DNA from 4 places in the Virgibacillus kekensis genome. Region 2 is predicted to be linked to each of the others. Evidence: riboswitches for the same ligand, from Rfam matches in the RefSeq annotation. Region 2 holds a riboswitch; each other region holds the start of a gene.
The links. Region 2 has a riboswitch for cyclic di-GMP ahead of ACFO3D_RS00490 (prepilin-type N-terminal cleavage/methylation domain-containing protein). Riboswitches for the same ligand answer to the same signal wherever they lie in the genome.

Region 1: linked by a shared signal. The riboswitch ahead of ACFO3D_RS07035 (RHS repeat-associated core domain-containing protein) and the one ahead of ACFO3D_RS00490 (prepilin-type N-terminal cleavage/methylation domain-containing protein) in region 2 are both predicted to bind cyclic di-GMP.
Region 3: linked by a shared signal. The riboswitch ahead of ACFO3D_RS06995 (putative bifunctional diguanylate cyclase/phosphodiesterase) and the one ahead of ACFO3D_RS00490 (prepilin-type N-terminal cleavage/methylation domain-containing protein) in region 2 are both predicted to bind cyclic di-GMP.
Region 4: linked by a shared signal. The riboswitch ahead of ACFO3D_RS04900 (anti-repressor SinI family protein) and the one ahead of ACFO3D_RS00490 (prepilin-type N-terminal cleavage/methylation domain-containing protein) in region 2 are both predicted to bind cyclic di-GMP.

Annotation. Positions count from the first base shown of each region.
Region 1 covers NZ_JBHSFU010000004.1:571,367-579,049, reverse strand. Annotated here, with positions in the region: gene ACFO3D_RS07050 (FIMAH domain-containing protein) at 1-811, shown strand, start outside; gene ACFO3D_RS07045 (FAD-dependent oxidoreductase) at 1,155-2,018, shown strand; partial or broken gene ACFO3D_RS07040 (Cof-type HAD-IIB family hydrolase) at 2,064-2,843, shown strand; cyclic di-GMP riboswitch class I at 3,203-3,287, shown strand; gene ACFO3D_RS07035 (RHS repeat-associated core domain-containing protein) at 3,383-7,683, shown strand, end outside.
Region 2 covers NZ_JBHSFU010000001.1:94,516-102,198, forward strand. Annotated here, with positions in the region: gene ACFO3D_RS00450 (DHH family phosphoesterase) at 1-123, opposite strand, end outside; gene ACFO3D_RS00455 (YtpI family protein) at 456-746, shown strand; gene ACFO3D_RS00460 (DRTGG domain-containing protein) at 856-2,163, opposite strand; gene ACFO3D_RS00465 (hypothetical protein) at 2,242-2,463, opposite strand; gene ACFO3D_RS00470 (hypothetical protein) at 2,543-3,076, opposite strand; gene ACFO3D_RS00475 (hypothetical protein) at 3,069-3,608, opposite strand; gene pilM (type IV pilus biogenesis protein PilM) at 3,624-4,532, opposite strand; gene ACFO3D_RS00485 (prepilin peptidase) at 4,545-5,297, opposite strand; gene ACFO3D_RS00490 (prepilin-type N-terminal cleavage/methylation domain-containing protein) at 5,374-5,742, opposite strand; cyclic di-GMP riboswitch class II at 5,759-5,842, opposite strand; gene ACFO3D_RS00495 (type II secretion system F family protein) at 5,886-7,085, opposite strand; gene ACFO3D_RS00500 (type IV pilus twitching motility protein PilT) at 7,089-7,683, opposite strand, start outside.
Region 3 covers NZ_JBHSFU010000004.1:554,700-562,382, reverse strand. Annotated here, with positions in the region: gene ACFO3D_RS07010 (S8 family serine peptidase) at 1-990, shown strand, start outside; gene ACFO3D_RS07005 (nuclease-related domain-containing protein) at 1,211-2,053, shown strand; gene ACFO3D_RS07000 (hypothetical protein) at 2,513-2,737, opposite strand; gene ACFO3D_RS06995 (putative bifunctional diguanylate cyclase/phosphodiesterase) at 2,825-4,837, opposite strand; cyclic di-GMP riboswitch class I at 4,910-4,995, opposite strand; gene ACFO3D_RS06990 (aspartyl-phosphate phosphatase Spo0E family protein) at 5,146-5,310, opposite strand; gene ACFO3D_RS06985 (C40 family peptidase) at 5,534-6,541, opposite strand; gene ACFO3D_RS06980 (YveK family protein) at 6,797-7,561, shown strand; gene ACFO3D_RS06975 (CpsD/CapB family tyrosine-protein kinase) at 7,536-7,683, shown strand, end outside.
Region 4 covers NZ_JBHSFU010000004.1:94,968-102,650, reverse strand. Annotated here, with positions in the region: gene ACFO3D_RS04915 (penicillin-binding transpeptidase domain-containing protein) at 1-1,096, opposite strand, end outside; gene ACFO3D_RS04910 (LCP family glycopolymer transferase) at 1,195-2,139, opposite strand; gene ACFO3D_RS04905 (class D sortase) at 2,201-2,794, opposite strand; cyclic di-GMP riboswitch class I at 2,992-3,076, shown strand; gene ACFO3D_RS04900 (anti-repressor SinI family protein) at 3,102-3,239, shown strand; gene ACFO3D_RS04895 (helix-turn-helix domain-containing protein) at 3,323-3,655, shown strand; gene ACFO3D_RS04890 (RNA polymerase sigma factor) at 3,893-4,417, shown strand; gene ACFO3D_RS04885 (anti sigma factor C-terminal domain-containing protein) at 4,407-5,441, shown strand; gene ACFO3D_RS04880 (VanZ family protein) at 5,446-5,964, shown strand; gene ACFO3D_RS04875 (hypothetical protein) at 6,063-6,203, shown strand; gene nagA (N-acetylglucosamine-6-phosphate deacetylase) at 6,420-7,586, shown strand; gene nagB (glucosamine-6-phosphate deaminase) at 7,591-7,683, shown strand, end outside.

The DNA of each region.
Region 1 (7,683 bases), on a different contig from region 2:
AGGGATTGCTAATACAGTAATCTTTGCAATGGATCCAGCTACAAAGGAAATTATCAAAAGTACGGAGCTATATTCAGGTGTCCACAGAGGAAGTTCATGGCGCCCATTCTTCATGCGATGGGATGACCAAGGATTACTCTATACGACAGCAGGACGTAAGCTAACCGTAATAGATCCGGAAACCATGATGACTAAACAAATAATTGGAGATACAGTTAACTTAATGGATCTGGACAGTGAAGGGAACATCTACTACGCCAATGGAGAGAATTTATATAAAATGCCTGTTCCATTAGAGGATGCATCCATTACAACAGAAGATCAAACACTTCTCCAAGGTGAAACAACTAACCTGGATCTATCAGTCACACTTGCAAACGGAAATACCGTTAACCTAGATGGTGCAGACGTTGAATGGATAAACAGTTCTCCACAAGTTGCGACTGTTGATGATGGTAAAATTACAGCTATAAATGCAGGAAGTACTGAGATAGAGACAAAAGTCTCCTATAATGGTGAGGAAATTACTTCGAATAAAATTACCATAAACGTCATAGTCAGTCCATCATCATTAGCTGCTCAAGTAAAAGAACTTGAAACAACACAGCAGATTGAACATTCATTGTCTCAACAGCTTGTGAATCGACTTGAGCAAGCGAAGCATCATTATAAGAAAGGCAATACAGATCAGGCTATTAAGCATTTAAATGATTACCTGAAGCACCTTGAGAATAGTGATACTGAAGAAGACTTAAAAACTATTCTTGAAAATAATGCAGAGTCTATTAAAGATTCTTTTTTAAAAGACTAGCTAGGAAGATTTCTGATAAGAGAGTAAGCAATTTTATATTGCTTGCTCTTTTATTATGCAACTACCGCCAATTAGTTATACGCAATCGTTATCGCCTTAGCATCATTGCAAAAGTGGATTCTAGCAGAGAGTATTGATAATGTAAAAATCTATTAACTTAATGAAGACACGAAAGAATGGGAACTGATTGACGACGTCTATGTAGAGGGTGTTGTAACTGATGAAGAAACGCACTTCAGTATCTACACAAACCTTACCAACCGAGAAAGAACAAAGATGAAAAATACGAGAAAGAAATTGTTGAACAGGCCAGCACTTCTGGTGATGACCTGGGCAATAAAGTATGGTTATTGTCGGTGGCGGAGTGATTGGACTTGAGATCGCATGTATCTTCAACAGTTTGGATACCAAAGTCGAGGTCGTCGAAATGGCTGACCGTATTTTGGCCAATGAAGATCCTGATGCATCGGAATATCTTTCACGTGAGCTTGGCAAAAAGGGAATCACGTTCCATACCAGCGCCAAGATAACTGAATTTGCTGCTTCTGAAAATGGCCGTACACTTGTGACAATGGAAAAAAACGGCGAAAATGAAACACTGGAAACGGACAGCGTTCTTGTCGCTGTTGGAAGGACCCCTAATCTGACTGGCATCGAGGACCTACCTGTTGATTTCGACGGTCGCTTTGTCAAAGTCGATGGCAATATGCGTACTTCACTCGAAGGCGTGTACGCTGTGGGTGATTTGATCGGTGGGTTTCAGCTGGCACATGCAGCGAGTGATGAAGGACTTAAAGCTGTCGACCACATTTTGGGTAAAACAGTTAATAAAGAAGCAATTATCCCACGTGGTGTTTACACGTTCCCTGAGATTGCCAGTGTCGGAATCACCGAGGAACAGGCAAAACAACAGGGGTATCGCGTGAAAACAAAGAAAGTGGATATCGCGGCAAATGGTAAAGCAATCGCGGCTGGCGAAACAAGTGGTTTTATGAAAATCATCGCCGAAGAAAAATACGGTGAAATACTTGGTGTCGTTATGGTTGGTTCTCATGTAACGGAAATGATCAGCCAAGCGACAGCCTTCATGCACCTGGAAGGAACCGTTGAAGAAATTGAAAGCATGGTATTCCCACATCCAACTGTATCAGAATCATTATTTGAGGCAGGAAGTGCTTGGATGGAAAAAGGAATACATTTTAATTAATAAGGTTGGCCATCATGTTGACGTGATGGCCAATTGGAGGAAACTATGAACAAAAAGCTTATTTTCTTTGATATTGACGGGACATTGCTTGATGACGAAAAAAAGCTTCCTGACTCTACGAGGGAGGCAGTTGCCAGGCTTAAAGAAGAGGGACACATAGTCGCGATTGCAACCGGGCGTTCTCCTTTCACCTTTCGAACTCTCATGGAGGAGCTGGGCATTGATACTTATGTCAGCCTGAACGGACAATACGTAGTCCACCAGGGTAAGGCAGTTTATCAGAATCCACTGTTAACGGAAGTGCTCGAACAGCTTGAAGCGTATGCTGCCGAACGAGGCCATCCCCTTGTGTATGTAAACCAGGACGACTGGTATGCGAATGTCACGAACGATGACCGGATGAAAGTGGCGATTGAGTCACTGCGGGTTGATGTACCTGTATAATACGCCCCTGAGTTTTACAAAGATGGCGGCACGGTCTACCAAGTTCTGCTCTTTTCCCCAGATGATGACCGGGAATATGGCGAGCGGTTCAAACAGCTAGATTTTATTCGCTGGCATGAAAACTCCGTCGATGTTCTTCCATCTGGAGGGTCCAAAGCTGCAGGGATTGAGAGAATGGTTGCTTATTTAGGCCTATCCAATAATGATGTTTATGCTTTCGGCGATGGGTTGAATGATATTAAAATGCTTCGTGCAGTAAAGAATAGTGTGGCCATGGGAAACGCGCCTGATATAGTTAAACACGCGGCCAAAATGGTGACCAAAGACGTTCACGACGATGGGTTGTTGTACGGGCTGAAGATGATTGGATTGGTGAAATAAAAGAGACTTGTTGGGTCTCTTTTTTTTTATGGTGATTGTGGTAGTAGCCAAAAAGTTCCTATTGAAACTTGGTATTTAAATGTAGAACATCTACCGTGTCTCTTATTAGGTTATCAAAACTAATAATTTACATAGAGGGATTAAACTTTTATCTGGCCTATTTTCATGCACACCCGTAGCACTAATTTAGTAAGAAAAAATATCCACTATATATCTAGGTAAAAAGACTTAAAAACAGCAAAATATGGATATAAAATAGTCCGAAAGGTTAACTTTTTCATAGAATTACCGATGAATAATTAAGTGCAATATTTTGAAAAAGGCATCTATGGGTCATTTTACATACATAAACCAACTAATATTTATTCGGGCAAAATCGTCGAAAGGCGATGACGCAAAGCTACGGGTCTAATACCTTTTGGTAATGACCGCCGGGTTGCTAGAAAGATTAGCGGGGCTTTGCATGCATGCAAGGTCTTTTTGGTTTTCTCATCAAAATATATTGCAAATCAAATAGACGATAGAAACGGGGGAACAAGATGAAAGAAGCATTAATGAAAATATTAAACATTATTTTAGTCCTGACACTTTTGTTTAGTTCAGTATTAATCCCTGTGGAAAGTTCAGCACAGGCTCTGAGAGCATCCATGCAAAAGAGCTTTATGGATCCGCAGTCCATATTGGATTTGCTGCCAACGAATCAGGCAGCATCACCTGGGGCTCCTAAGCCAGCGGAAAGTATAATGCCTACAATGCCGAAACCGTTGGAGAAAAAACCTATGCCCAAAGGTCCAGTCAGTAATGAAGCAGGCACCCAAAAGCCTGAGCCATTACAAAACCGTCCGGACAATGTCAATATTGCCACGGGAGAATTAGCGATGGACTTAACGGATCTAAATATACCTGGTATTGGGTTTAACTTTAAGCTGAAGCGAACCTATTCAAGTGATAATAATAAGATAGGTGCTTTTGGCCGTGGATGGACGTTTAACTTTAATTCTCAATTAAGAATATATGAGAACTATAATATGTCCGAGACTCGCAGTGATGGTAACATCCTAAACTATCAATTTGTGAAAAAAGATCCGGATGCTTACGTGACCAGTTATGATGACGATAAGTTGATCAACTATGAGCTGGATGCAGGGGAATTTAAAGAAGCTAAAAATGGTGATCAATTAAAGCGTATTAGTAAGGAAGAGTATGTCGTAACGGGAACGCACGGGACGAAAATAACATATAAAGGATACTTCGCTCCGTGGCGAGCTGAAGAAAATCCAGGTGATTATGACTTTAGTATCGGCAAAATGATCACCCGAAAAGATCAGTACGGTAATACAATGCGATATCAGTATGATAAAAAAGGGCGACTCGATAAGGTAATTGATACGGTTGGTAGAACAATTGATTTCTCATGGAATGGAGATGTTATCTCTAAGGTCACTGATTCCACAGGGGAAAGTATAGATTACGGTTATGATAGCCAAGACCGATTAACCACCGTTACTTTCCATGATGGTCGTACGACTGAGTATCAATACTCGGGTAACAGAATCACGGGTATATTGAATGGGGCAAATGAAAAGGTTGGTTACCAGTATACTAATGGACGGGTAACCCAAATAACCAATCCAGATGACAGTGTTGCCTACAAATTAAGCTATAAAGAAAATGATTCGGGCGATGTAACTGAAACTAAGTTGATGAATGCAGCAAACGATAGCTGGATTTTTAAGATTACTGATCAAAAAATCGAAACGGAGATAAATCCTTTCGGCCAAAAAACTTCATATAAATATGAGAATGATTTACTGTCCGAAAAGATTTCACCTGAAGGTACACTGTCTTTTACATACAATAATGAAAATAATAAAACATCACAGCTGCTTCCTGATGGGACGAAAACTTCTTATAGCTATCATCCGAAGTGGGATATTCCAGAGTTAATTACAGACAACCGGGGTAATCGAACGTCTTTTTCGGTAAATGATGAGACTGGAAATGTGGATCAAAAAATTGAAAATGGTGTTTTATCCAAATACACCTACGATGAAGAGGGACGGATTCAAACTGTTGAAGATGCCAACAAAAAGAAAATGGTATTTTCATATAAAAACGGGAATCTGTCACAAATTAAAAACGGTGAGAATGAAATAACAGATTATGAGTTTGATAATCTCGGAAGGCTGGAAAAAAAGGTGCTTCCATCAGGGAAAACTATTAATTTTTCTTATGATAAAGAGGGAAGACTTCTTTCTAAAAAGGTCGGGGATCAAACTTTATATCAGTATCGCTATGATAATGCTGGGCGCCTGAAAAAAATCATTGATCCATTAAAGAATGAGGAAATTTATGATTATGATAAAAATGGTAACCTGGATTACTTCAAAGATTCACTTGACAGGGTATTCAAATATGATTACTATCCGACAGGGCAGCTGAAAAAGAGTGTTAGTCCAGCCGGGGCAACATCTTTTACGTATGATAAAATCGGCCGCGTTCATACATTGAAATCTAAAATCGGCACTACCAGCTATACCTATAATAAGTACGGCGTTGACACGGTGGACAGCCCTTATGGATTTTTTGACTACGATTATGACAACCAGGGGCGGATTGAAACCGTAACCGATAGTCTAAATCGGACTACAACGTACCAGTACTACGCTAATGATCGGTTAAAAGCAGTTAAAGACTCCGCGGATCGGGTGCACAAGTATACCTATTACGATAATGGCAGATTAAAAACAGAAACACTTCCTAATGGCCAAACTGTTGAATTTTCCTACAATAATTTAGGAATGCTTAAGTCAAAAACATATGAAGATGGTACAACTGAGAGCTTTACGTACGATGATGCCAAGCGGTTGAAGAGCGAAACAAACCGAGAAAATGCAACCACAAGCTATCATTATGAAAATGGCGAACTAACCAGTATGACCGATGCGCTCAACCAGACCACGACTTTTACTTATTACAGCAACGGTCAATTAAAAAAACGGGTTAGTCCTGATGGGTTTGCTACAACGTATACCTATAATCCGAATGGGTGGTTAACTTCGGTTACAAACGCCGAGAAGGAAACAACTTCCTATCAATATGATGATGCCGGAAGAGTTGTAACCATCATAGGTCCCGAGCAAGGTAAAAGCTCTTACACGTATGACACACAGAACAGGCCCTTAACGTATAAAGATCCGATGGGCTATGAATATGAGTGGGAATATAACGATGCTGAAAATAAGTATACATTTATCCGACCTGATGATTCGAAAATTATTTACCAATACAATAATCTTCACCAGATGACCGCATTGACCAATCCATTGGGCAAAACAACCAAATTTCAATACGACGATGCGGGTAGACAGACAAAGATTATTGAACCAATGAACAAAGTTACTGAATTTAAATATAATGCGATTGACCAGTTAAAGAAAAAGATTCGACCAGATGGAAAGAGCATTGTTTATGAATATGATGAATACGGGCGGTTGGAAAGTAAAAAGAATCCACTAAATCAATTAACAAGCTATGAATACGAAGCAACGACTGGGCACCTTTCTGAAGTTTCATCGATAAAAGGAACCTTTTCGTTCGAGTACGATAAGATGGGACGAAAAACTTCGGTAACTGACCCATTAGGCAACATATCTAAGTGGGATTATGATTTGCTAGGGCGGTTAACAAAAGAGACTGATCCAGCAGGGAATGTAACCGAGTACCAATACAACCCTCGCAACCTGTTAACGGATATAGTTCGACCGAATGGAGGAGTCATTGAACGGAATTATGACGGTGCCGGTCGGGTAACCTCCTTGATAGACCCACGAGATGGTGTGACTGACTATGTCTATGACGAGAATGGAAATATACTATCCGTAACCAACCCGGAAGAAGAAACAACTTTCATGACCTATGATAAAAATGGACAGCTTATTACCTATACAGATGGTGAGAATCATACAACGACTTATTCATATGACAAACTCGGACGATTATCACAGGTAGAGAAACCGCTCGAAGCAGTTATAGATTATGAATATGACAAATCAGGACAGCTCAAATCTGTCAAACAGCCTAACGGAGCTGTTACTACCTATGAATATGACGATCTTGGCCGCCTGGCTAAAGAAAAAAGTCCATTAGATTATGTTACGAAATATGAATATGACTTACTTGGAAATATAACATCTATCAAGGATGCCGCCGAAGAAACCACTACCTACGAGTACGATGCATTGAACCGTGTTTTATCACAAACAGACCGTCGAGGGAATACATCCACTTATGAGTACAACGACCAAGATGGGATTGTAAAATCTATTGATTCATTAGGCAATAAAACGGTACAAGAGTACGATGCTCTTAATCGTATGGTTGCGACTACTAATCCTCTTGGACAAAAAACATCGTTTAAATATGGTCCATTAGGCAATGTAGTGAAAGAAACGGACGACTCTGGAAATAAAGAGATATTCGATTATAATTCTATGGGGCTATTGGATTCCTATGTAGATAAAAACGGATACAAATACAGCTACACATACGATTTATCCGGAAATCAAACTAGTGTGACGAATCCACTGGGACAGACAACTAGTTATCAATACGATTTAGCAAATCGTTTAGTAAAGGAAGTGGGGCCTCGTAATGGCATCACCCAGTATCAGTATAACGATGCTGGTAAAATAACTGAATTGACCGACCCTGAAGGTGGGAAATGGCAGTACAGGTATAATGACTTGGGTTATCAGATTGCAGAGGTAGATCCTCTTGGTAGAACAACTGCATTTACGTACAATAAAATTGGGCTTACTACCTCAGTTACTGATCCTGC
Region 2 (7,683 bases):
CTCCTTAATCAGCTCTCTTAGCCCTGCCTGTGAACCATACGCATCCGGGTCAGGCCGGACATGACGGTGAATAATTATTGTGTTGTAATTTTTTATTGCACGAATTACTTTTTCCATACTCATTTTTTTGCTCCTGTCTGATTAATTTTCTTGAAGGTTTTTTATAAAACTTTTTGCTGCAGCATTAGAGTTGTGCTCTCTGAGATCTATTAAAATAATTGAATAATCGACGGTGCGGAAAAAAACACCGTAGTCATCCAACGAAGAAAATTCATTTTCACGCTCACCAATCACGTAGCCGGGAGGGATAAAAAGCAAGAAAATTCATGTGAACGACCTTCATAAGTTAGTATTTAATGTATTTTAGCAAACACTGCTTCCCAGATATTTTCTCTTTTCTATCATATAAAAACAAGCTACAATAGTAAGAGATAAAAAACTTAGGAGTAGATTAAATGATTATTTTTCCAATTATTATCGCAATCTCCCTTGTACTCTATGTATACTATAAAGTTGCGATTCTTAAGAATAAAGACCCACTGACACAAGCATATTTTAACGCAAAATCGCGCATATGTCTTGGAAGTCTGATTTTCTTTTTTGGTATAAACCAATACATATTCTATGAGACAAGATTTTCCCTGTTTATTGGTATTGTCTTTTTGATTATTGGGGGATTAAATTTAAACCGGGGATTTAAAGAGGTCAAACACTACAGAAGCGAGTGGAGACGCCTTAATACCTGATAGGTGAAGCTGACTAACTGATTAGTCAGCTTTTTTTGTTTGCGCGGCAACGCTGATTTATTTGCTACGAGCCGGGACTGTTTTTACGTTCGCTTAAGCTTTTTAGTTATCACCTATCTATCAGCTGGGCCATCAGCAGCCCTTTTCCGACCATCTTTTTATCAAAGTAAACTTCTATATCAATCTTGGCATACATCCGGCCGCTTTCAAGCACCTTTGGTTTAATTGTTAACTTACTATCTATCTGGACAGGTTTTATAAAATACACAGTCAGATTCTCGACAACGAGGTCACCTTTTTTATAGTGTCTCAACAGCCTGCTGCTTGCTTCAGTCATAAGTGCTGTAAATACCCCATTGGACAGTGTACCTAGCTGATTGGTCATCTGTGGTGTGACCTGTGCAAGAAATACGGTTGAATCTTCTTCTAGCGCCTGAATGTTACGTGAGACAATATCATCAATTGTTTCACCAATTTGTGGCTGCCGCTGAATTTGCTGAAGTGCCTTCAGGACATCCTGACGGGAAACAACCCCAAGCAGCTGCTGGGAAGGATCTACTACCGGCACTACTTCTATCCCTTCCCAAACCATCATGTGGGCAACATAGGCAAGTGAGGTTCGCCCCTGTACGACAATTGGGTTTCGTGTCATAACTTTTTCTACTAGGATGTCCCGGTCTTTACCAAGGACATCTTTAGACGTAATCATTCCTGTTACCCGCTCTTTTTCGTCCATCACAGGATAACGGGTGTGGGATGATTGCTCACTTAGCTCATACCAGCGGTGCAGGGGATCTTTAGCATAAAGATAAAAGGATTTATCATATGGTGTAAAGATATCGCCGACAGAGACTATTTCCTTTTTGATCAGTTGATCGTAAATTGCTCTGTTAATCATTGCTGCAACCGTAAAGGTATCATAGCTGGTCGACATGATTGGCAACTGTTTTTCATCTGCCAGCTGTTTAATCTCCTCGGAAGTATCAAAGCCACCTGTTATCAGGACAGCCGCACCCTCGTTTAGTGCTAGCTCATGGGCTTTTACACGGTTGCCCACGATAAGAAGCGACGCTGCTTCTGTATAACGCATCATCGCATCAAGCTGCATAGCGCCGATAACAAACTTGTTCAGTGTCTTATGAAGTCCTTCCCGTCCTCCAAGGACTTGTCCATCGACAATATTAATTACTTCAGCGTATGTCAGCCGTTCAAAGTTTTCTTTTTTCTTCCGCTCAATACGGATAGTCCCAACTCGTTCAATCGTGCTGACCAACCCTTGGTTTTCAGCATCCTTTATTGCACGGTACGCCGTTCCCTCACTTACATTGAGCGTTTTGGCAATTTGCCTGACAGAGATTTTATGACCAATCTCCAATGATATTATGTGCTGCAGAATCTGCTCGTGTTTCGTTGCCATACCGTTCACCGACTTTCAACTGTACTAGTCTTATTATGTACAGACTATTATACAGTTGATACAGCAAAACCTCAATATCTATGCCCTTTTTCGGACCCCTGTCCTATCCTGTTCCATAACTGGAGGTGGGGTCATACGCAAAAGTGTTGCAAAATTTGCTCCGACTACAAGCAAAAGGAACACCAACCATACACCCCAGAAAATCAATTCAGCCTGTGTTGCAGCCCCTGGAATCATTGGCCAGGCTGTATAGAGAAAAAATCCAGCTAAAAGTAAACGTAAAATTGCGTAATGACGCATGTCTATCCCTCCTCAAAATATCTTATGAGGAATCAGGTGAAATAAGAACTTTCTACGCTTCTGATACTAGAAAGAGCAGTTACTCTGTATAAAAAAATCTGAAAGTGAGTGTAAGACCAACATTTTTCTCTTTCTGCTGGATATTTATCGTCTCAATCTGGATTAGCCGATCAGCAGCACGAAGCCCTTCCATAAAACGATTGATATTCATAAGCGAACGTGATGAAGCATCCAGCAAATAAGTCACTTCCTGGAAAGTTGATTCCTTATTTTGCTGCTGTCCAGTAAGTTTGATCCCAGATTCTAAGTAGTCGATTGTCACATTAGCTGTCCCGGCAATTTTTTGTAGTTCCAGCAAGACATCGTCGGTTTTCTTATCAGCAGGTACTTTTGCGCGGACCTTTTTCACATTTTTATCTTCATTTTTTTCATTCACTTTAGTTGAAAGCCGCTCATACTGCTTTTTATATAATCCTAATTGTTTATCAAGTGAATTAACTTCAGTTTTCATTGGTGTTATAAACAGAAGGTATAATCCTAAATATAGAATAACCAACGCAATTATGACACCTGTAACCATGTACAAATTCTTTCTGGTGAATCCCTTAATCACGTTCGGCCAACTCCTTCCCCAACGCCTGCGTATCAGGCGTGACTGTCAGAGTCGCATGGTAGAATTCACCGGTTCTTACAACACTCGTTAACTGAATATCATTGATGTAAACCTGGTCCCCCATTGTACCGATATACTTAGCTATTTGTTCAAGTTCTGGAAATTTGGCCATCACTACAAGTTTCTTTTTTGAGGAATCATAGTTAATTAGTTGCCCGGGATTCTCCAGTAAACCAGTTACCTTTTTATAAAGGGTCAGGTTGTCTGGAAGAGCCGACTCCATGTCCGCAATATTTTTCTTAAGCTGATAAATATTTATTGCTTCTCTATCTGAATCCTGCTGGTTGATAAGCTTAGACTCTATCTCTGCCAATGCCAACTGTTTATTGTCAGTATCGGTTTGATATGTAACTTTCTGATAGAAAAAAATAGCAGTTAAGAGCACAAGGAAGATTATTAACAGGGCAACAGTAATAAGGTTAGTAGCAGTCTTTTTAGGTTGTTTTTCAAGGAAATTAATTTCTGTATTCATAACTACCACCCTTTTTTAATCAGGTTTTATTGACAGACCAAGAACATCGGTATATTTTTCTGCGAACTTTTCATGATTGAATGTATAAACGGGTAACGGAACAGTATCGATAAGTTGTTCTTTAGCCTCATTTAGGAAAGAGAAATCACCGGATAGCAACAACTGATTAATTCTGGATTCACCTTTTGTTATGGAGTACTGATAAAAATCGATGATCCTGTTAATTTCAATAAGATGCTCGCTGATAATCTGCATGGCATACTCTTCTGTCAGTTCCTCTTTACTAGTTTCTACCTTCATATATCGGGTAAAAATAGCTTTATGCTGCTGAAAGGCAGTTAGCACAAGGGAATCCTCATTCCAGTGAATTAGCAATACATGATTTTCCCCCGGCTGAACTGCATTTTTAAAATAATACCGGTAAACAGATAATGACGTAAGATCGGCGCCTGTTGGTTTCAATCCCGCATCCTCAAAAGACACTTCAAAGGCATGCAGTTTATCCTTTGGGTAAGCAAACAGCAATGCATCCCGACTTTCCCCGTTTGCCTCCAGAAACTCGGTAGCGATCGCTGGATTAGCAAATGGCAGATAAAAACTGTTGCCAAGCTGTGTTCTAATATACCCCGAAGACTCCTCCTGGGTCAGCGCAGAAGGGATTTGGACCTTTCTTATTACGACGGTATCATCCGGAATGGCAAAGTGGAGCTTTTTCCGTTTCCATTTGTGGGTTTGGACAAGATCCTCAATTATTTTATAGAAAGCAGATTTGTCCACAATTGTACCGTCCTTAATAGTACCAGCAGGTAGTGTAATCTCCCCATGCGATGTAATCCCCTCGGTTGAAGGGTTCTTACTATACGCGTATCTTAAGACCTTGTTTGTTATCACGATATTAACTCTGCCCTGATTTAAAAAGTTCATTGTGTCACCTGCCTAACTGAAATTAAAATACCAATCTATCAAAAAATCACCGTAAAAATATGTAATGATCGTACCAACAACTATGTAGGGACCAAAGGGGACCGGCTGTTTTCGGCTAATTATTTTTAATGAAAGCAATGCTATTCCAATAATGGCTCCAATCATACAAGAGAGAAAGAAGGCCAACAGAACTTCTTTTACTCCGAGAACCAGACCTATAACTCCAAATAGTTTCATATCTCCGCCGCCCATCCCGCCTCGGCTTATAAGAATAATAACTGCAATAACAAGAGCACCGGTTAAACATCCTGCTGCCGCTGACCACCATGGATCAAAGGGAACGATCACTCGCATAATGAGGAGTAACGGAAAGAAGAACAGCAAAACCTTATTAGGGATAAGCATATACTTTATATCTGTAACCAAAATAATTATTAGCATGGACATCAGGAGAATTGCGGTAACCAGCTCAGGATTGAATCCGATTTTAACATAACTTATTGCAAATAAAACGCCGGTTAATAGTTCGATTGCTGGGTATATGTATGAGATGCTCGCTTTACAGTGTCGGCATTTAGCCCCCTGGATTGCATAGGAGAGAAGCGGGATATTTTCATACCATGTAAGCTGATGTTTGCAGTTCAGACAAATTGATCTATCGTTTGCAAATGGAATATTTTTTGGAAGGCGTAATCCTACTACGTTGAAGAATGAGCCGAAAATCAGGCCCATGAGGAAGAAAAAGAATGTTAGAAGGGTTTCCATGGTTGTTGCTCCTTGATAAAAATATAGTAAATTTTAAGAAAACGCCCTGCAGCATTGAAGCAAGGCGTTGTTATCATTATTGAATGAATTCAAATTCCGCACTACCATTATCCAGAATAGTTACTTTTACTTTTTTTGATTCATCATAAGGTTTATCTGTACCTGGAACGTCTGGTATTTCTTCTAAATATCCTTCGTCGTGTAGTGTTTTTAAAGAATACTCATCGCTAGCAGATTCTACGCCACTAACATGAGCCAACCTAGCAGCATTCTCAAACAACTCAGCATTCGCCTGTTCTGCTTTTGTCTCTGAATCACTGATTACATTCCCTACCGCCGGTACCGCAATCGCCAAAATAATAGCAAGAATAGCAATCACAGCAAGTAGTTCCACCAGGGTAAAACCTTTTTCTTTTTTCACCAGCTTCTTTATACTTCTTAACATAAATACCGCTCCCTTATATGTATTCGGCCGGTTGCACTACTCACTCCCGTCTGCCAAAGTGCCCAAATAGAGGCAGACGTTCACCGTATCCTACTTTTTTCCTACTTTCATTATAATATATTCATAGATAGATATCTACAAGATTATTGAATATTTTCAAATAATGAAAACATCGGTATGACCACCGCGGTTATTATCCCACCTACTAGAACAGTCAGGATGATTATCATAAGCGGTTCAATCAATGTCTTAATCCGTGCTGACAACTGCTCAACTTCTTCTTCATAAAAATCAGCAGCTTTCTTTAACATCTGATCTAGCGTTCCTGTCTTTTCTCCAATTTGTATCATCTGGACAACCAGTGCTGGAAAAGCCCAGTGACCCATCATTGGCGTTGTCAGAGATTCGCCCTGCTCCAGAGAACGTCTGGACTTAATCAAAACTTCCCGGATAACACGGTTTCCCACAACTTTTTCAGTAATTTCTACTGATTGCAAAATTGGCACGGAACTGTTGGCAAGCGTGCTTAGCGTCTGTGTCATTCGGACAAGTGCACCCTTATGGACAAGAATACCGAGGAACGGAAACTTCATTCGAATTCTGTCTATCCGAAAAGCGAAAGCCTCTTTTTGGATAAGATACCTATAGATAGCTACACAAAGGATTCCAACGATAACCAACACCCACCAGAACGAACCGACCCATTCACTTAGATTAAGCACAAATTTTGTGTACGGCGGTATTTCTTCCCCAAAAGAATTAAACATACCAACAAATCTTGGCACAATATATACCAACAGAAAAATACTCAGTAACATTGTTACAATGCCTACCACTGACGGATACATCAAAGCCGAAACGATTCGTTGCTTATTCCGGTACTCTCGTTCGTAGTAGTCCGCCATCTCGCTTAGAATTTCATCCAGCTTACCGCTTGCCTCCCCTGCGCGTATCATATTGACAAGGAGCTCAGGAAACACTTTGGGGTGCCGCTTTGCTGCAGTTGACAAAGCCTGTCCTTGGTCGAGCTGTTTATCAATATCAACCAAAGCCTTTTTAAGCACTTTATTCTCTGTTTGCTTGATCATTGTTTTAGTGGAATCAGAAATTGAGATACCGGCATGGATTAATGTAGCATACTGCCTAAGGAAAATAACAAAGTCTTTCACCTTTACTTTTTGGGATAAATTAATGTCTTTGTTCCATGGTTTCGTTTCTGTCAGCTCTACAATAATCAAACCTTTTTGCTCCAGCTCATTTAGAGCTATCTGCCGGGTATCTGCATCAATTTTCCCTCTGATTTTTTGTCCAGCATTATTTCTTCCACTGTATTGGTAATTCATGTCCTACATGCCTCTTTCCTGCATGAAAGGTGACGCTGTTTCATACGTGATTATATCCTGTTGTAAGAGACGTTTCAAATCCATTTCCAACGTGTGCATTCCTTGTTCTTTAGATGTTTGCAGCACATTCTGGATTTGATAAAGCTTGTCATTGCGAATCAGATTTTTAACCGCATTCGTGTTCATTAAAATCTCAGTTGCTATATTGCGGCCTTTATTATGTTTAGTAATCAGTAATCGCTGGGAAACTACGGCTTTCAGTATTGTCGCCAACTGGATACGAATTTGAGTTTGCTGCGCCGGTGGAAACACATCAATTATGCGTTCAATCGTCGAGACTGCATCCGAAGTATGTAACGTACCAAGCACAAGGTGTCCAGTTTCAGCAGCGGTAATGGCAGTTGCTATCGTTTCTAGATCCCGCATTTCTCCCAACAAAATAACATCAGGGTCCTGACGCAAACTCCCCCGTAAGCCATCGGCAAAACTGGTTGTATCAAATCCAACCTCCCGCTGGTCGATGATAGAGTGCTGATGACTATGGATATATTCAATGGGATCTTCAAGTGTAATAATATGCCGGCGCATTGTCTTATTC
Region 3 (7,683 bases), on a different contig from region 2:
GGTCCGGAAGTGGAATTCTCGGCTCCGGGTATGAATATCATCAGTACCTATCTTGATGGGGGATATGGAATTGCCGATGGGACCTCCCAGGCATCACCGCATGTAGCTGGAATCCTAGCACTACTGAAGGAAAGGTTTCCTAAAAAGAGTGCTGCCGAACTCAGGGCGGACTTAGCTAACTATACGCAGGATCTCGGCATGTCAGGTAGAGACAATTTGTATGGACACGGGTTTGTGAATTACTTTCCTGACCTAATTGCCCCCGAGGAAGTCACCAACGTTAAGTTTGAAAAGACTACGACATCATTCTTCGTAAGCTGGAAGAACCCGGTGGATAAAGACTTTACAAAACTTTATATGTATTTGAATGGTGAGCTGGTTACGGAATTTACGGAAGAATCAATACCCGGATATGCAGTTAAGGGATTGGAACCTAATACCGAGTATGAGTTAACTTTTCGCTCTGAGGACCGTTTTGGTAACCAGTCAAGAGGTGTTACGCATAAGGTAAAGACATTGCCGGTCGAAGTGGTGATATCTGAAAAGGAAATGGAAAAAGAAGAACAGAAGCCAGAGCAGAATGATGAGCAACCTGAGGAAAACGTGAAAGCAGAGCAGCCAGTAGTGAACCAGGAGTCTACTGAGAAACCAACAAATGAACAAGAAACAGAAGTGCGGTCTGATATAGAAGACCAACCGCTAAACAAGAAGGAAGAGAATCACATAGCTGAACAGCCTTCAGAAGGTGGGATGGTTGTAACAATACCTAGCCCAGTTAAGCCCAAACCTGAAAAAGAAAATCCTGTAGGTGAGGAAAAGACTGAGAAAAAGGAATCTGTTGAAGCATCATCCGTAAAGGATAAACCAAAAGAAGAGACCCAATCCTCGGACAAAGAGAAAGAGGAAGAAAAAGGGTTCTTCGGTAAACTCATTGAATCAATTGCTGAAGTGTTTGTATCAATCGTCAATTGGATAACGGGGTTATTTTAACGAAAAATGGGCCAGCTTTTGTGCTGGTCCATTTTTATTGCTCTATCAAAAATAATAAAATTAGTTTTTCTGAGAGAAGGAGAGTGGTGTTCTCTAATTTTCCCTGGAGGATAATCCTATTTTGATGATGACTAGGGGGAGGAGTATGCTATTTTGTTCTTTTTCCAATTCCAAATAAATAAGATAAGATAGCTCCAAACGGAATGAGGAGACATATGCCATGATAATCAAGAAAAGGAGGAAACCACTGCCTCTAGAGAAACTTGATGCAGCTATTCCACGACTTTCCCCACAATTCCATGACTGGCAGAATATAAAAAGTGATGCCGCCATAATGCAAAAAGGGTATACCGGCGAGTTAAAGGTTGATTACCATCTCGAATACCTGGCTAATCAATATACCATTCTTCAAGATGTCTATCTTAAGGTCAACGGAAAAAACTTTCAAATCGACTCAGCGATTATTGCCGAGCACGCAATTTATCTCGTAGATGCTAAAAACTATAGTGGAACGATAACGTTTGATACTATTCTCAAACAACTTACCCGCAGTGACGGGAAAATGGAATCAGGTTACGAGTACCCGATCACCCAGGTGGAAAATCAAAGGTTCCACCTCCAAAATTTGCTTTCGCAGCAGCACCTCACTAATATCCCTATTTTCTGCTTAATCGCAATAAGCGAGCCATCCACCGTAATAAAGGTTATAGGAGACACCGAATCCCTCAGCAAAATAGTAGCTCACGGAGCTCGAGTCCCATCAATGATTTTGGAAAAAGAACAGCAACTGAAACAGGAAGGATATCGCAAGCTATCACACAGAAAAATAGGAAACCATATTCTTAATCTCTGTGGCACATTTGATAAGAATAGTATCAAGCAATACAATATAAAGCCCACTGATCTAATGCCTGGAGTGTTTTGTCCTGAGTGTGGAAAGCTGGGAATGGAGCGGATATATGGAAGCTGGCATTGCGATAAATGTGATAACTACTCAAAAACAGCTCACCTCAGTGCATTATCGGATTATCTATTATTGGTGAAAACCCTATATGACGAATAGAGAATGCATGCGCATTTACAACTTAAGTCTCGAAATACTGCCACCAGGTTGCTGTTAAAAAGTGGATTGAAGTATATTCATAATAAAAGAGTGTGGATAAGAAGATAGAGTGCGATAACGCCTTCAGGCCGAGCGAGCATACCCCAAAGTCGAGCGACCGCACTCTGAAGTCGAGCAAGCACGCTTCGAAGTCGAGCGACCGCACTCTGAAGTCGAGCGAGCACGCTTCAAAGTCGAGCGACCGCACTCTGAAGTCGAGCGAGCACGCTTCAAAGTCGAGCGACCGCGCTCTGAAGTCGAGCGAGAACAGCTCAAAGTCAAGCGGACACACCCCAAAGTCGAGCGACCGCACTCCGAAGTCGAGCGAGCATACCCCAAAGTCGAGCGAGCAAGCCAAACAGTCAATCAACCCCTCCTCAAAACAAAAAACATCCAGCCAAGGCTGCATGTCCTTTAATACTATACTTTCTCATATAGGTTTTCTTTCTTTACCCTGTATTTGTGCCAGCGTTTTTCAACAAGGCCTTTATCGACTAGGTTAACAATGTTCCTTTCAATTTTCGGATTGCTGGATACTTCCTCAATTTCGACTGTACGAGGGTATTTCTCGTCCAACTCAACCAGAATGGACATTTCAATCAGGTTCAAATCATACTCTTCTGCAACTTTTAAAATATGTTTCATAGGGCCCCTCACTCTCTCTGTACAATTCACCACTGTTCGTTAAAGTGCTGATTCCCTTAGTTGAATATATTAAACCATACTATTAACTCATTTTTCAATGAGTCTATTTTCCTTTTCTTTCCTGTAAAAGGCATTATACCACTGCTCAAATTTTCCCACGGTAAGGGGCCGGCTGTAAAAATACCCTTGACCATACACTTGTTGTTTCATCAGGAATTCCATTTCCACTGCAGTTTCTACACCCTCTATTACGACTTTGGCTTCTAGATTTTTTCCAATTTGGATGATAGTCTCTAACAATGAACGAACACGCTTATTCTCTAGAGCATCATTTAAAAATGATTTGTCAATTTTCAACTCGTCCACTTCTATATTTTTAATCATACTTAAGGAAGAGAATCCGACCCCAAAGTCATCCAGAGAAATTCCTACGCCAAGACAACGTAATTCGGTGATGTTTTGCTTGGCATCTTCATAGAAAAGAAGAGCTGATTCCGTAATTTCAAGAGTGATCATTTGGGGTTTAACATCTTCCTCAAACAATATTTCCTTAATCCGGTCGACAATAGTCGGGTGCATCAGCTGTTTAGTCGAAAGATTTACGGAAATAGGGAACCCATTCATTCCATTCTTGTTAAAACGTTTCAAATGCTTACAAGCCTCCCGCAGTACCCACTCACCAATTGGGATAATTAGGCCATTATCCTCGGCAATCGGAATAAATTCTTCAGGGGAGATTTTTCCTAAATCACACTCCCAGCGCAACAGTGCTTCGGCACCGGCAAGGCAACCGGTATTTAATCTTATTTGTGGCTGATAGTACACTTCCAGCTCCTCGTTCTCAATCGCTTTATGTAGTCGCGTCTCCAGCAGTGTCCTGCGTTTCATTTGCTTATTCAGTTCATCATTGTAAAATTGATAATTGTTTTTACCGCGTTTTTTAGCAAGATACATAGCGAAATCTGCCATTTCAATCAGACTTTCTGCATCATTACCACTCTCCGGAGCAAGACTTATACCGATACTTGGCGTTGCAAGAATTTCTGTCCCTTCCACCGTATACGGATCATTCATTTCACGGATGATACGCTCAGCAATTTCAATAACCTCATTAACCTCTGCATTCTCTACTAGAACAAGAAATTCATCGCCACCAAGTCTAGATACAATATCCCCCTCACGTAGACACGACTGTAGACGGTTAGCAATCTGCCGCAGTAGGAAATCCCCTGCACGGTGACCAAATGTATCATTAATTCGCTTAAAATTATCAAAGTCAATAAACATTACCGCTAAAGTTGAATGCTTTTCCAAAGCAGTTTGTAAGTAGTTCTGAAACCAGTTTCGGTTTGGAAGGTCAGTTAGCGAATCACGATATGCCATTTTATTCATTTGATCTTTAGCAATTTTGGATGTAGTCACATCAAATATAACGCCGTCAATCTTAGTGAGGACGCCTTTTTTATTAAACACCGGTGTACCACGGTCCTCGACCCACCGGATTTCTCCATCCGCACGGTGAATTCGGTAAACAATAGAAGTCTTTTCCCCTGTCATTTGTTTGTCAATTGCGTTCAATAGGATTGGTAAATCCTCTGGATGGATTTGCTCTTTCCAAAGATCTGGTTTTTTTTCGAATTCTTTGCGAGAAACCCCATAAACCTCGGCATTCCCTTCCGAAACCGTAACTTTTCCAGTAATCAAATCTCGTGTCCAGAAGGTGATGTCATTATTACTGAAAATTTCCCTGATTTTCCTCTCTTTGGATCGGAGTTTCCCTGCTAGATAGCCAATCGAAATTGATGTGATAAATCCAATAGAGTTAACGATCAGTGCCCGGATGATATAAGTAGTGCTGAGGGAAGAAAAGGTTTGAAAATCTACACCGATTCGTACGCCTAATATTAATAAGAGTACAGCGATTCCGCCTACCAATCCTAAATGATAGGAGAACAGGGTCACGGAAATTAAATTAATCACCCAAAAAGTCCCCGTCCGCGGAGTATTGGAAAATAATTCAAAATAGAGCGAGAGGGATAATAATAAAATACTGATTACCCAAACGTGGGCAGGGATTTGCCTGATATGAAATTTTATCATTGTGCGTCACCTTTCTTTTTTTATAAAAAAGGGTGAACCAAAGAAAATAAGGTTCACCCCTAGGGCGTCTTCTCCGGCAGCAGGGCTACCATTGCATAAAATGCATTAGGTCCTTTGCTTTGCGTCCTTACCTTTCGATAAGTTTGCCATTATCGTTCTAGTTATTTTTCACTATAAATGTATTATCGGCAATAAGTAATGAAATTTTAAATAGGTGAAACTTCTAAGGCGCGGAACACATAACAACCCAACGCCTTCTCAATAAAAAAGTGAACCTCAAGAGGTTCACTTTAAAGGGCGATGTTAATCTAGTTTGCCAAATACTTCTGATACTCTACTATAAGTTTGTCCAGTTCCTGACTGCACTTCAATGTGTCTTTACTCGCAATCCCATGCTTGTCGGCTGTCTTAACCAGTTTCTTTCTTTTCATATAAATGACTTCCTGCAAATTAAGCACGTTTTTATCCTGCATACTCACTCTTTCTCCTTAGCTTATTTAGCTATATAATGGTAAAATATTACTGTATTATAGTCCTATAATACTATATTAGTCAATAAAATTAACGACAATAAAACAATAAATAAACAAAAAAATTTCACTCACCATGTTTAACATTCCAACACCCTGGGTATATGCCTACTAACAACACAAAAAAGCACCCGGCTGCCACCGGATGCTATCTCGTAATCTTATTTTAGTGGAAACGCTTGTACCCTGCAAAGTGTTTGCTCCAGTATGAGTTGCTTAGACTGGTCATTTGCACGCCATCAGATGATGCGTGGATGAACTTGTTGTTTCCTACATAGATACCCATATGTGAGATTCCTGCTTTGTAAGTACCTTCGAAGAATACAAGGTCACCTACTTGCGGGTTGCTCACGCTGAATGATTTGGTGTAATATCCAGCTGCTGAAGTACGGTGCAGATCCATACCTGCCTGGTTGTATGCCCAGAAGATGAACCCACTGCAGTCAAATCCTGCTGGAGAGTCGCCACCCCATGCATAGTTAACACCAACTACACTTTTAGCTGAACTTACAAGTTTGCTAACGTTATAGTCTACATTGGACGTTTGTGAGCTTCCGCCAGTTGAACCTGAAAATACGTTAGAAGAAGATCCTCCAACATTCAATTTCTGTCCAACGATAATTAGATCTCCACTCAATCCATTCCAACGCTTAAGGTCTGAAACGCTAACCCCGTGGCGTGAACCAATTCCGGATAGAGTATCCCCTGCGCGTACAGTATAAACACTTGATGATGCTACTTGTTGCTTAGGTGCACTGTAGCTTGAAGATCCACTCTTGGAAACTGTTAATTTATCTCCTGGATAGATTAAATGTGAATTCAAGTTGTTCCAATTCTTTAATTGGGAAAGTGAAATGTTGTGATTGCGGGCTATTTCGCTTAGCGTGTCACCGCTGACAACTGTATAGGTGGCTCCGTTCGATGTGTTAGATGATGTAGTAGTAGAATTAGAGTTTGATGATGTTTCGATAACTTGGTTTGGATATATGATATTGCCCGATAGGCCATTAATAGATTTAAGCTGCGATATACTAGTGTTATATTGTTGAGCGATTCCCCATAATGAGTCTCCACTCTTTACTTTATAGGAGGCTGCTTCTGCTTGTTCGGTACCTACAAAAGCTGATGCGATGACTGCACTTGCTGTTACGGACATAAAAATTTTCTTATTCATATTTTCTCGTGTTCTCCCCTTAAACTTAATATGAACTGAGTATAGCATGGACAAGTATCCCTGAATAGGTGAATAATGGAAATGTAATGATTGTAATATTGGTGTAATATATAGGGGTATTCTGTCTATTAAATTTTCAAAAAAAGCTAATACATTTCCTTTATATGTGTTATAATTTCGGTTATGATGTCGAAATAAATAATATAGCATACATACAGCATGGATCATTACCCAGAAAATTGGAGGTAAGCCTATATGGAAGAAACGATTTCCCTCAAGGAAATATTTGAGGTGATTAAGAAGCGCCTGCTAATGATTATTAGTTTAATAGTTATTGCGGCAGTTATCGCGGCAGTTGTTAGTTACTTCATATTAACGCCTAAATATGAAGTAAGCTCAATGTTTGTGGTTAATCAGCAGCCACAGGATACCGCAACCCAGTACAGTGTAAATGATATCAGGACGAACGTGGAACTTATTAATACTTATAATGTAATTATTAAAAGTCCTAGGATATTGGAGCAGGTAGTGGACGAGTTGGATCTCAGTTATACAGCTGGTCAGCTCAGTAATAAAATCGCCGTTTCCAGTGCTGAAAACTCGCAGGTTGTAACAGTAACAGTCACCGATCCTGACTCGGCACTTGCTGTGGATATTGCCAATTCCACGGTCAACACTTTCCAACAGGAGATTCCGGAACTGTTGAACGTGGACAACGTACATATTCTGTCAGAAGCAGAATTGGACGCGAATCCATCACCAGTCAGCCCGAACCCACCACTGAACATTGCTATTGCTATAGTAGTAGGTGCCATGGCAGGCGTGGGGATTGCATTCCTAATCGAATATCTTGATAACACGATTAAGACGGAAGAAGATATTGAAAAAGAACTTGGTGTACCGGTGCTCGGTGTAATCACCCACGTGTCTGATGAGGATATTCGGAGCGGTCCCTTTCCGGGAACATCACAATCGAGAAGAAGGGGTGGATTAGATGGCGCGCAAAAAAAATCAGTCTAGGAATAATAAGATGCGGCATCTGATTGCCAACCTTAATCCGCGCTCTCCAATCTCGGAGCAGTATAGGACATTGCGGACAAACTTGGAGTTCTCCTCACCCGACGAGGTGCTGCAAACAATGC
Region 4 (7,683 bases), on a different contig from region 2:
TCTTCGGATGAATTGCTGCGGTCGTACCAGCGTCTCCATCATATGTCGCATAAATCTGTTTCTGTAATTCTGCATCAATTGTCGTAATAATATTTTCACCGTGCTCAACTCGCTTTTCTGCAAGCACAACCGGATCTTGACCTTCTTTTTCCACGGTAATGGCTACACCTTGAGTACCTTTCAACCGGTCTTCAAACAATTGCTCCATTCCTCGCTTACCGATTATATCGTTCGGGCCATACGTACCAGGTTCCTGTTTTTCCAGTTCTTCAGCGGTAATCTTGCCAATATACCCGACGAGATGCCCGGTTGCTTCTCCGTTGGGATAAACCCGGCCGGTTACCGCACGTTGGGAAACGCCATTTATTCCAGCCAGTTGGCTTAATGTTTCTTCGTCATTCTTTGGTACCTTCGCCAGAGGAACGTACAAATTCGGCTTAACCCATCCAGCATTCAGGGCATTGTTGATTTCCTCTACACTCATCCCGAGTAAGTCAGCGATTTTCTGTTTTTGCTCTTCAGGATTAGGCTGGAGCCGTTCAGGTACAACTCCGATTTCTGGAACCTTGTCGTTTATAGCGAGCGGCATCCGATTGCGATCAAGGATTTCTCCGCGCTTCGGTGCTTCAGTATCAATCCTGATTTTTCCTCCGTCTTTTATTTGGGGAAAAATAAAACCGGGATCCCACTTAACAAACCAGTTTTTATTTTCTTCTTCACCCTCCTGGATTAGGGTAGCTTCATAATCAAAGTTAATCGGCCCTGCAATTGTTTCCATTTTCACTTGGAATGGAAACTGTGCCGTCCCTTTTTCCATAGCGGTTTCTATATCTTCTGCCGATAATTTCTTATATGTCACCTTAAGATTTTCAACATTTAAGTCTCCGTATATATTTTTATAGCGGTCAACGAATTCTTCTGTCGGATATTCTTTCTCTGAATTGGTGGTGACCATTTTGTACATTTCGCTGAATTCTTTTTTGTTCCAATGTTTTACATACTGATCAAACCGTTCCTGTGGAGTTACTTCATCCTCGGCACAGGCTGTAATCACAACAAGCAATAGAACAGAAATCAATGCAATTATTTTCTTCATAGTGACCCCCTTAAATGTATCCTTTATTCTCTTTAATAATATCATTTTCCTAATGCAAAAACATGTATAGGTAAAAAGATAAGCCATCCGGAGATGACTTATTCTGCGTTCATATGATTCTTTAGCTCACTTTTAATTCTATTCATTTCTTCATCAGGTACGATATAGTACCAGCCACGGTTGATCATATCGCCGCTCCCGCTGATTTCCATCGTCTCAATATTGTTACGGGTCTGACGGTAATCAGTGAACAATGTCTGCATCTGCTCCATTGTCATGTTTGTCTTCACATTACCACCAAGTACATCCAGAATATCGGTGACCTTGGTGATGCTCGAAAAGCTGGCTGCTTCTGCTACCGCAGCTTTGATAACTTCACGCTGCCGTTCATTCCGTCCCAAATCTCCGCGCGGATCGTTTTTCCGCATCCGCGTGTACTTCAGAGCTTCCTCACCATTCAGGTTAATTTCACCGGCAGGGAAACGCTCACCGCCCTGGGTGAATGCCTGGTCATTTTTAACGGTAACTCCACCCAGTGCGTCGACACCTTGCTTGAATCCTTCCATGTTAACTTTTGAGTAGAAATGGATTGGTAAATCAAGCATCTGTTCAACAGTCTTTACTGTAAGGCTCACATCGCCAAATGCATATGCGTGGTTAATTTTGTCCATTCCTTCACCTGGAATATTCACATACGTATCACGCGGAATACTCAACATTTTCATGGAGTTGGTTTTCGGGTTAAGTGACATCAAAACCATCGTATCTGAACGGCCTTTATCGTTTTTACGCTCATCAACACCAAGTAAAAGTATATTAATAGATTTATTTTCACTGAAGATACTGTTAAGCTCTTTCTGTCGCTCTTCACTGTCATCACCGGGAAGCGGTTCATGCATCACGGCGACTGTATCGCCAACCTGATCATATATAAAATAAATATAGCTGCCGATCGCTAGTACTAATGCTGCAATTATTCCAACAACCCAGTATGGCCATTTTCTTTTCTTCTTGTGCTGTCTTTTTTCTGTTCTTGAATCCACTATTATTCTCCTCTGCTGTTTCCATTACTATAATTATAGCTGACCCCGCCATTATCGTCCATCACTCATTTATGACCGGGAGGGCGGTAATGATGTAACGGTCAGGTGCGTTACCGATATACGAAAAAGGATAGCAGGTTGTCAGGGTGAGAACCTCGTCAGGTGCAGTTGACTTAATTACGGTTCGGTCATCAGCATTGACAATTTCGGTATCGGTAATTTGATAGGTAAAGTCCCCATATGGCATTCTGACTGTCAACGTATCGCCGAGTTTCAGTTCCCCCATTCGGCGGAATACGGTATCGCGGTGTCCAGATAAAACTACCTGATTTTTTTCAAGCGGATAAGCCGTCCCTGCATAATGGCCAACCCCTTTCGCCAGTTCTTCCGGATCAGTTCCTTCAATGATAGGGAGTTCGGCGTTCAGCCTCGGAATATGCAGAATTCCAACTGATTCACCCTCGTCCGGCAGAAAAGGCTCCAACATATGAGACGATTGGAGGGAGGAAGATGTTTCACTTTTTTGATCTGCCAGCCGGATTTTTGCTTCTTCCAGGCTTTTATTTTGCGAATGATCGGTTTTAAACAGTTGGTAGCCGCCAATTCCGATAAAAATAATCCCGGCAATCGTGAGTAATATAGCGACACCTTTCATCCACATCCGCCTCCAGAAAAAGTAATCTAATTAGAATATAGGTTATTTTTAGGAACAAATCAATACATCTATAGAACAAAAGCCCTATATCGCCAAAATGTTTTCTGATAATTACAAAACTAGTTTGCATTTGACAAAACAAGACACCCACAAAATTGAAGTTTTATAGTATAGTAGTCCTAAGAAAAACATGGATCCTCAGAAAAGAGCAAACTTATTGAAAGATAAGGGCGCAAAGTCACAGGTCTAACGCATTGTTGCTATGGCGGCTGGATTACCTGGGAATTAAAATGGGGGACGGGGAAACATGCAGAGTGCTGAACGAAAAGTCGAGCTTGGTAACGATCTGGATTTAGAGTGGGTATTTTTAATGAAAGAGGCGAAAGCAATTGGACTGACAGTTGAGGACATACGGTTGTTTCTGGAGAAAGATGAAAAAAAGTGAAAGAATAATGTAAAAATAATGTGCTTTATATAGAACTATACGCCTTTTTGTGGTATAATTTAATCTGAAAGAAGGTGTATGGCTTGATCGGTGAAAAAATAAAGCAAATACGTAAAGAAAGAAAAATGTCCATATCTGAACTCGCTGAGCGGGCAGGAGTGGCGAAATCATATCTAAGCTCTATAGAACGAAACCTTCAGACAAATCCATCGATCCAGTTTATCGAGAAAATTAGTTCTGTACTGGGAGTATCCGTAAATGACATTATTCAAAAAAATAATGAGAACGATATAGAAGAAAAGTTGGATGGGGAATGGTTGGAGATTGTTCAGGAAGCAATGAGTTCAGGTGTTTCCAAAGAACAGTTTAAAGAGTATCTGGAGTTCAACAAGTGGCGTAATAAACAGGAAAACTAAAAGCCGTGAGCCATAAGCTTGCGGTTTTTTTGTGTGGTTAAAAAATTAGCGGTAAGTGGACTAAATCGAAATACATTTCGCTTTCCACGGTTGTGTAAATATATTTCACTGCTCGGCAAGTTTCATAGATTTATCCATTTACATCTTAAGCAATTATCTTCCGGAAATAATCTTTTTAAAAAAATGTAACAAAGTTCATTGCTGTTTCGTTGTTGTAATAGAGGGGGGAGGAGTTGATTGGAAAAGAAGATTTTTGCCGACTTATTTGAAGAATATCAACTCCCGCTGTACCGATATTTATTGCAAATGAGCCGCAATAAACAAGTTGCCGAGGAATTGCTGCAGGAAACATTCTACAGGGCGATGATTTCCTTAAATGTACAATATGTTAAAGAGCCAAAAGCATGGCTTTTTAAGGTGGCGAGAAATCTTTATATTGATACAAGCCGAAAATCGAAATCGGAAAAACGTATGGTTGAAAGGATAAAGACAGAAAGCACGCAGAACAGTGATATAGGTAACCCGGATGAAAGTCTGGAAAACAAATCAAGACAGGAGCATATCGAGAGCGTATTGGACAGATTGCCTGAACGAATGCGAACAGTGTTGTATTTACGGGAGATACAGGAATTTACATATAAAGAAATCGTGTCGACGACGGGTTTAAGTGATAGCCAGGTGAAGACTACGCTGCACAGGGCAAGGAAAAAATTCCGTTATTACGATGAGCTTTTAAGAGGGAGGTCTATTGATGGACGATGATAAAAATGTATTAGGCGACTGGAATGAAAGTGGGCAGGAAGAATTGGATCAAAAGAGTGCTAAGAAACTTGTATGGCGCACCCGCTTATCCATTACATTAACTGTAATCAAGACGCTCCTGCTTATATTGTTGGTTTATATCGCCTACACGATCCCGGTAAGCATTTTTTATGATTTTAACAAGCAGGCGGGCTTCGACAGACTTGTTTCTACCGTGATAGAGACTCACTATCCCGGGGTTGAAGTGAATAATGCTAGTGGGGGTAGTGATGCAGAAATCAATCCACTGCTGACACAGTCGACAACCTTGAAATTATACCGGGAAATCGGTGATTGGGATGTGGTTATTGGAGAAGTTTCAGCGGAGAAACAACTGTTTGGTGAATTAGATTATTCCCTGCAGCTTGATGAGAAATATTTAAATCAAAGCGGCCTCAAAGGATTTGTTATTCCAAACGAGTTGCTCGGTAGAGGTGAAACATATGTAAAGCCGAATGCAAGTGAGCCTGTTCGTTCCCAGCTGGAAAAAATCGATGGGGGTAATGTAATTCAAGTACAGTTTTCTATCAAGAAGGCAATGTCTCCGAAAGCATTGCTCAAGGAGCTTGATAATTATAATATAAGCGTCCTGAATATGCCTGTGTATGGTGGGGAAATTACTGAAGTGGAAGTGCCATACTCCCAGGCTGGCCAATTCACCTTTGCTTCAACGCTAATTCTTAATCCGGCTACAAGGTATGATGAAAATAATCGGCCGTCTTCATGGATAAGTCCGCTGAGTATGCAAACTATAGAGCGTTCAGTTGATCAGTTCTATGAGAATATTAATTGGATGGTTAATGAAGGAGGCTATTACGCTTCCGATATAGACAGAAAACGGCTGGAATATATCCAGGAGAACGGTATAAAAGTATTTGGAGCTACTGTGACAGGTCCTATCCGTGAGGTGGAGAAGCTGCTCCGCAAAGAAGAGTTTCACCAGTTTAGATTAAATGGAATTGAGGTATGGAATTGGGAAGCGTGATAGCATGAAAGCAATTTTATTAAAATACGGATATTGGCTGCTGCCGATTGCCTGGATGGGAATCATTTACTATTCGTCGGCGACACCGTATCAGGAACAGAATATGAAGCCGTTTTTGTCCAATACATTTGATTTATCATTTCTGACGCCGTGGTTTGATTGGATTAATTTTACCTACCATCACTCAGAGGTCAGTGTTGCAGTTCTTGGGATTGAAGGTTTTATTGAATTTTTTGTCCGTAAGGGTGCGCATGTCGGGGTGTTTTTTGTGCTGATGTGTCTGTTTTACCTTGCTCTGCATAAAATGGGTATGACACGTTTATGGAAAAAGTCAGCGATAGGCTTTGTTCTTACCGTGGCCTATGCCGGGCTTGATGAATTTCATCAGTCCTTTACGGCAAACCGCACACCATATTTTGGGGATGTTATACTTGATAGTTTTGGTGCTTTACTGGCTGTAATATGTCTGACGGTTTTTCAACGATGGGCAGTCACAAAGCAGAACAGAAATCGAAAGCTATAAAAAATCCTAATAAATTTCCGAAGCGACATAATTCGACACCATCTTTCCCTAACATGTGATATGATGTTTTTAATATTTTCAAAAAAGGCGGTATGAAAATGGTTGAGCAAGAACGTTATAAAGATATGCTTAAGAAGATGATTGAGGAAACCGAGAAAGATAAATTTCAGTCGTCTGAAGAAGTTATTAAAGCCTTGGTAACCGAACTAACTAGAGGAAATAAACCTATAGCAAACTAATATATATGAATCTGCGTCTCTATTAAGGGATGCAGTTTTTTTATTTCTCGGAACCTCATTCCGTCCCACACCTTTTTTCCCCCATTTCATCCCTTTTAACGGAATGAGGTTCCACCTTACAGAGTCGCCGGCATTTTTACCAGTTAACGCTTTCTAGACAGGGGGGTGCTGGTATGCTACCGTTAAATAGAAGAAAATAAAAAGGGTTGAGGCATAATGGTGAAGGATTTATATATAAAAAATGCTAGAGTACATACTGAAAATGAGGGAACTTTGAATGGTTCGGTATTAATCAGCGATGGTAAGATAACTAAATTGTACACGGACCATAACAGTCCGATTCCGCCGGATGCTGAGGTGATTGATGCCAATGGGCTTCATCTGATTCCGGGATTTATTGATGGACATATTCATGGAGCGGCTGGAGCCGATGTAATGGATGGAACTCCAGAAGCCCTTTCGACGATGGCTAAAGCCTTACCTGCAGAAGGTACAACTGGCTTCCTGGCGACGACCATTACCCAATCTCCTGAGAATATTGAAAAGGCGCTTAAGAATGTTGCTGGATATACATCTCGGCCAGGACAGGCTGAAGTGATCGGTATACATCTGGAAGGACCGTTTATAGAAAAGAGTAAAAAAGGCGCACAGCCTGCGGAATATATCCAAAAACCGGATATAAATCTCTTTAAAAAGTGGCAGGAGTTATCCGATAATAAAATCAGAACGATCACTATGGCACCTGAGCATGATGCAGATGGTAGTTTTACAAAATATTTGCATCAAACCGGTGTAAATGTATCTGCAGGACATACGGGTACTGGATTTGAGGGGATGCAACAGGCCGTTTCTCACGGTGTGCGCCAGGTGACTCATCTCTGCAACGCGATGTCAGGAATCCATCACCGTGATATTGGGGTTGTTGGGGCTGCATTTAAGCTGAAGGAACTTCGGGCGGAATTGATTGCCGATGGTATTCACGTTTCACCACAGATGCTCGATTTGATTTATCAAAACATCGGAAGCGAGCGGCTGATCCTGATTACCGACGCTATGCGGGCAAAATGTCTGCAGGCGGGTGATTATGAGCTGGGTGGACAGGCAGTGAAGGTAACCGAAGATCGGGCAGTTTTGAACGATGGGACGCTTGCGGGTAGTATTCTTCAATTGGTCAATGGAGCGAAACAAATGATGCAACTGGATGGTGTTACCATCGACAATATTATTGAAATGGCATCAGAAAACCCTGCCAGACAACTGGGTATATTTGGGCGAAAAGGAAGTATTGCAGAAGGAAAGGATGCGGATCTTTTACTTGTGGACAATAATTTAACCATCAAATATACTTTCTGTCGGGGCATCATTGCACATCAGGAGGTATAGTTAAATGGAAATTATCAAGGTTAAAGATTATCAGGGTTTAAGTGAAAAGGCATGTCAAATAATTATTGACCAGATAAAAGGGCAAAAAAACCCGGTT